DNA from 2 places in the Companilactobacillus halodurans genome. Region 2 is predicted to be linked to the other one. Evidence: predicted binding sites of a transcription regulator. Region 2 holds the regulator's gene; the other holds the start of a gene.
What was found. Region 2 encodes NrdR, which represses ribonucleotide reductase genes. Its sites were predicted from a motif close to ACACNATATATNGTGT; they were not measured.

Region 1 (3,427 bases), on a different contig from region 2:
CAATTTACTGATTTCGTCTTCAAGTTCACGTGCTTCAATCTTATATTTCTTGATACGGTCGTCTTTGACCATATTGTCGTATTCTTTAGTGATGTCGACATAAGAGAAAGGTACGCCGTAAACTCTTTCAACTGAATAAGGGCTGAATAAATACATATCTTCGTTATTACGAACTAATTCGTAATATTTATCAGGAACGATAACACCAAGTGAAAGGGTCTTAACACGGATTTTTTCATCAGCATTTTCCTTTTTAGCTGACAAGAAATCGATGATGTCAGGATGGAAGACGTTCAAATAAACGGCTCCGGCACCTTGACGTTGTCCTAATTGGTTACTGTAACTGAAACTGTCTTCCAACAATTTCATAACTGGTAGAACACCAGATGAAGAGTTGTCGACACCTTTGATTGGTGAACCTGATTCACGCAAATTAGATAAGGTGATACCAACTCCGCCACCGATACGTGATAGTTGTAAAGCAGAGTTGACAGTTCTTCCGATACTGTTCATGTCGTCAGTTACTTGCAATAAGAAACAAGAAACGTATTCGCCACGACGTTTGCGACCAGCGTTCAAAAATGAAGGCGTAGCAGGTTGATAACGTTGAGCAATCATTTCTTTGGCCAAGGCTTTAGCTAGTTCTTGATCGCCATTGGCATATAAAAGGGCATTAAAAAGAATCCTCATTTCATAATTTTCTAGGTAGAGGTCACCGTCATCCGTCTTTAAGGCGTATTGATTGTAGAACTTATAAGCAGCCATAAAGGACTGAAACTTAAAGTTTTGATCCATCAAGTCTTGATAAAGTTGGTCGATGAATTCATGAGGATATTCATCGATAACATTTTTTTCGATATAGTTGTTTTGAACTAAGTAGTCGATATGATCTTTGAAAGAAGCAAATTTCTTTGTGTTTGGTTCAACATTTTCTTTGAAAAAGGCAACAACAGCTTCTTTATCCTTGTTTAAAGGAATTTTATCATCCACGGGGATGTTGATTTCGTTATTTAATTTAAAATAACTGAGTTTGGTTGCGTCTAGGCTATTTAGTCCCAATTTTATTCACTACTTTCTTAAAGTTTTCGACATCTTTTTGTGTTCCGTTGAATTCAAATTGGAAGACGACCGGAACATCTAAGGCTGAAGCGATATCCTTAGCAGTGTGATTATAGAGCGTATTGAAATTACGGTTGCCGCCACCAGCGACACCAACGCAGTTTTTAGCATTATCTTCGTATTGAAGAAAATCAATTACTGGATCCATCATATCGTCGTCATAAGAAGGCACGATAAGAATAAATGACCGATCCATCTTGTAGAAAGGATCGGCGTCGGTTATTTCGTATCCATCTATTCCTAATTTATTGACGAAACGTTTTGTTTGACCAGTAATGGAATAATAGGCAACTTCTTTCAAAATTAGCCTACGAGCTCTTTTAAGCTATCTGGACGGAAACCGACGATTGGGTCCATAGAATCATTCATAACGATGGGAACACTTTGGAAACCTTGTTGTTTTAAAGCATCAAGATATTGTGGCTCTTGATTGATATTTCTTTCTTCAAAAGAAACGTTGTGTTCCTTCAAGAATCTTTTGGTCATTTTGCATTGCATGCAGTTGTTTTTACTATATACGATAACATTATTCATAAGTATTACTTCCTCTCGCTTGCGTTCTAAATCAGTATAATCATTTAATTAAATAAACACAACATATTGTGTTCACATGTAACGAGCAATACACGATATAGCGTGGTTATGTCGCCATTATAAATCAGTGACAAACGTGTGTGCCCACGCAATTTTTAGCGTTTTGCGTTACAATTTCAAATAATTTTTCGATTCGTGGTAAAATTAGTGTAATGACTATTATAGAGTTATGGAGTGTTTAAAACAATTAATTTTAGTTGGGAGAAAACTATGAACTCTTGGAATTTTGTGGGAATTATTGCATGGATCATTGTCATAGCACTTTTGATCTTTGTTGTCTTTAATATTAGAAATCGTCATTTAAAAATTCTCGTGGGCCAAAAAAAGAAAATTACTTGGACCACTATTTTAACGGATTTATTAGAAATTGTCGTCATAATTTTAGCTGTTATCGGACTTTTATATAATAGCTTGTTTACGAAGGTTGATTTGACAGATAAAAGTGAAGTCGCCGTTTCATATAAATATGATCCGATGATTGTTCAAACGACTGATGATGGACAAGGATACTATGTCAAAATCAATAAAAAAGAATCTAGTTCGGCAACTGATGTTTATCAATATTGGTTGAATAATTCGACTTATACCGTCTCAAGCAAAAACGCCACAGTTTCAGATGCAACTTTGCCATTTACCGTTTCAGGATTGCATTTAGACTGGCCAATGAAAAAAATCAAGAAGATGGATTCAAAATACCAGTTTGCTTACGTAATTACCGTCCAAGCTAAGTATAAGAATAACTTCATCAACGGATTAGGCTTGAAGGCTAATCGCTATGCCATGGAATATCGAGTATTGAGGGTTCCAGCTAGATCGTTTATTAACGTCGAACGCTAGAAAAATTTAAAAATATTAAAAGTAAGGTTTAGAGATTCAACTTTTAATCATAATGATAAAGATAAAATAGGTGTGACAATCGTAAATGGTTATCACGCCTATTATTTTTGTGAAAATATTTAAAATAAATTAACGACTTATTCTATTTTGATATAACAGGCAGTTAAAACCTGAATGCTTTGAATTACGTGCTAAACTTATTTCATCAATAACAAGGGGATGAAAGGTGAAAAATCATACGAAAATAATCTTAACTTTTTCATTTCTGCTGCTTTTGTCTGGCTGCGGTCAACATCAAAAAACGAGTCACTCAAAACCTGCGACAACTCGCACGCATCAACAAAAGAAAAAGACAAAAACTTTGGAATTTACAAAGGGTGTTCCCAAAGATTTTCAAGCAGTTTATCATCAATATACTCCTCAAGCAAATACCGTATCTGATGAAATGTCCGAAGTTAAATTCACCAAGACTAAGCTGTCGATGAAGGATTTGGTTGAAAATGTGGAACGAGAAAGTTTAGATGATATTTACTACTACCAGTTGACGGACAATTCCTATATTTTGTATGATGATATTTCATTTAAAAAAGTAAAGATTCTTGCCAATAAAGATATAGCCGTTTTTAGAAGTCGCAGTAAATATCAGGATGCTGTCGATAATACTGATAAAGAAATTTATCATCCAGGTCCAGTTCCAAAAGATTTGCGACTATTGCCCAAGAATTTGGATAATAAATTTTATGTCAGCGACAATAATCCTGCCAGATACCTTAGTTTTAATTGTCCACCTGAAAATTCTTATTTAGCTATTGTTCAAATGGATGGGGAGGAAAAATATCCCATTATTTATAAAGACATAATGGTTAAAAATGGCAAG
Region 2 (3,427 bases):
TGAATTCACTTTTAAAAATCTCAAGCCTAGAATTATGCGTCATCGAAAAGATATTAAAACTGTTTTATTGGATCAATCTGTAATGAGTGGTCTAGGTAATATTTATGTCGATGAGGTACTTTGGAAAGTAAAAATACATCCTGAAACTCCCGCAAACCATTTAACGGATGAAAATATTCAAGCCATTATTGAAGCTTCCAACGAAGAAATGAAAATGGGAATTGAGTCTGGTGGTTCAACTGTTCGATCTTACGTCGATGCCACAGGTCATACAGGACATATGCAAGACCGCTTGAAAGTCTATGGCAAAGAGGGAACTCCTTGTCCAAGATGCGGTACAGAAATTAAAAAAATTAAGGTTGGCGGACGTGGAACGCACTTTTGTCCATATTGCCAAGTAGTCCAATGAGTAAGATATATGGTTTTACCGGCGGTATTGCAACAGGTAAGTCAACAATTTTAGATTTGTTTTTAAAAAAGGGTTATCAAGTTTATGATGCTGACAAAATTGCTCGTGAAGTAGTAGTCCCAGGTTCAATTGGTCTACGTCAAATTGTTGATGTTTTTGGAGAAGATATTCTAAAAAAAGATGGAACTTTAAACCGAAAAAAATTAGGTTCGATTGTTTTTGGCGATTATCAAAAATTGAAAAGCCTCAATAAGATTACTCGTCCTTTGATTAAGAAAAGAATTTTAAAAATTATATCTGAAACTAAGAATTCAAAAAGTGCAACCATCAGTATTTTCGAGATACCCCTTTTGTTTGAAGGCGGGTATCAAGCTTATTTTGATGGTGTAATCAGTATTAATATCAAACCACAAGTCCAATTGAAACGACTTATGGAACGTAATGGTTTGAGCAAAAAAGTTGCTTTAGAGCGAATCAATTCTCAAATGTCGATGGATGAAAGAAACCAAAGAGCGGATTTTATTATCGATAATTCCAGTGATTTAGATCATCTGCAAGTAGATTTTGATAAGTTGATATCACAACTTTAATTAAGAAAAGAGGTTAGAATCTTGATTTGTCCACATTGTCATCATGATTCATCAAAGGTTATTGACAGTCGTCCCAGTGATGAAGGACGTGCTATTAGACGTCGACGCGAGTGTGAAAATTGCGGTACAAGATTTACGACGTTTGAAAGATTAGAAAAATCACCACTTTTAGTTATTAAGAAAAATGGCAATCGCGAAGAATTCAGTCGTGAAAAGCTTTTACGTGGTTTAGTTAGAGCTGCTGAAAAGAGACCAGTTACGATGGACCAAATGAACGATATCGTTGATAAAGTTGAAAATGCGATTAGAGCAACTGGTGAGAGCGAAGTCAGATCACAAGTTATCGGTGAACATGTGATGAAGATTCTAGCTAAAGTTGACGATGTAACTTATATTCGCTTTGCCAGCGTCTATCGTGAATTTAAGGATATGAATGGTTTTATGAAAGAAGTTCAAGAAATGATGTCTAACGGTAAAAAGTTGGATAAGAAGTAAGGGGGCGTGCCGGTGTCTACAGGTAATTTTGCATCAGATAAGTTTACGCCACTAGTAGGCTATTGGTGTCTACCCAATGGTCATCTAAACGATGATGATCGACATATTTTAACAGATTTATATTTACCAATTTTAGGGATTGAGGCATTCAGTCTCTATTTGTTGTTATGGGAGAAAGTTCCCAATAAAGAATTGGTAACGCAAAGAAAGCCCCACGCCGATTTGTTGGGGCTTTTAGGCATTGATTTAAGACGGTTTTATGAGGCTCGAATCAAAGCTGAAGCTTTAGGTTTAATCAGGACATTTGAAAAGAAAGATGATTTGGGACCGTACTATGTTTATCAACTGATAGAACCATTATCACCTGATGAATTCTTTAAGGATGACTTAATGAGCATTTTTCTTTACGAACAAGTAGGTGAGAAAAAGTATCATTTATTGGCTGATAAATATTCTCACTCTGATCTTGTTTTGAAGAATTCCCAAGAAATCACAAAAGACTTTCTAGAAGTTTTTCAGTTGAGCAATAATGATTTGATCAACACGCCTTCAGAAGTTAAGAATACTCAAAATAGTTTCCAAACACAGCCTTCAAAGAAAAATCCATCTTTAAATGAGAAAAAGATGGAGCCACTCGACTGGGAATTAATTACGGACCGTTTGCAGCAATCTTATCGAATCAGTTCCGATAATGTCTTAGAAAATCAAGAATTGATTTTGAATTTGCATGCCTTTTATGGACTAGATGAAATGACTTTGATCAATTTGATTGGGAAAACATGCAATATCGTGACTAATAAGATTGACCCAACAAGACTCAAAAAATCAGCTCAAGACCGTTTTGAAAAGAATGTCAATATTTCTGTAAAGAAGCAGGCTTTGGAAGAAGTTTCGAGTCCTAAAGAAGATGAAAATGCGTCAACCAAGAATTGGAATCGTGCTGAGCAACAAATTTTACAACAAGCTAAAACCATGACCCCAGCAGACTTTTTAGCTGCTCAAAAACAAAAGAGCGGTGGTTTTACTGGTACAGTCGAATCAAGGGCATTACGAAATATGGCAATGAAAAGTTATTTGCCAGTTTCCGTATTGAATATCATGGTCTATTATATTCTGCAAAATTCACCAACATTAACGCTGCCTTTGATGGAGACAATGGCTAATGATTGGCAGCAAAATAAGGTTCAGACGGCTGAACAGGCTTTGCAAAGAATCAATGATTTTCAAACCAAGCCTCGTAATCCCAAACGACATTTCAATAACAATAAAAATCGTAAAGTTGAACAAGCTACTGATTGGAGTAAAGTTAAAGCAAAGGTTCCTCAGAATCAAAATACTCAAAAGAATCAGACTAATCTTCAAGATAGACTAAAACGATTAAGAAATAAGGATAATTAAGCATGGAAAAATTAGGAAGCAGATTGGCAGAATATTTAAATTCAAAGAATTTGACGGAGGATTATCGCCGTCTTCTTAATGCAGCTTTAAAAGACGAAGATGTTCAAAAGTTTTTGAAAAAAAATAGCGATGAGATTAATCCCAATGCTATTTCTACCAGTGCTGCTAGCATTTATGAATTTTATAATAATAAGCACCATAAAAGTGAATTGACTCAGGGCTATTATCCTAAATTGATTGTCAGCAACCACAATATTGAAGTTGCCTATTATCCAAATGAAAAATTGCAAAACCGCGAGAAAAAAGATCAATATGAGTCTGGATTTGTTTTGATGGATATGGCTTCTGATATTCGGAATGCTAAATTGGACGATTACAGCGGTCAAGGTCGAGAGGATGCTTTGAGTCAAGCTCTAGATTTCATTGATCATTATTTAAATCAAAAAAAATTTATTCCTGGTTTATATTTGGCTGGTGATTTTGGCGTTGGCAAGACGTATCTTTTGGGAGCAATCGCAAATGAATTATTTAAACA

Region 1: the regulator NrdR is predicted to act here: its motif matches at 1,710-1,725, upstream of nrdH (glutaredoxin-like protein NrdH).

The regions. Positions count from the first base shown of each region.
Region 1 is NZ_VDFO01000031.1:18,445-21,871, reverse strand. Features, by position in the region: gene nrdE (class 1b ribonucleoside-diphosphate reductase subunit alpha) at 1-1,059, opposite strand, end outside; gene nrdI (class Ib ribonucleoside-diphosphate reductase assembly flavoprotein NrdI) at 1,046-1,420, opposite strand; gene nrdH (glutaredoxin-like protein NrdH) at 1,423-1,653, opposite strand; gene FHL05_RS08715 (LVIS_2131 family protein) at 1,924-2,550, shown strand; gene FHL05_RS08710 (hypothetical protein) at 2,777-3,427, shown strand, end outside.
Region 2 is NZ_VDFO01000011.1:37,507-40,933, reverse strand. Features, by position in the region: gene mutM (DNA-formamidopyrimidine glycosylase) at 1-409, shown strand, start outside; gene coaE (dephospho-CoA kinase) at 406-999, shown strand; gene nrdR (transcriptional regulator NrdR) at 1,021-1,494, shown strand; gene FHL05_RS12755 (DnaD domain protein) at 1,507-2,892, shown strand; gene dnaI (primosomal protein DnaI) at 2,895-3,427, shown strand, end outside.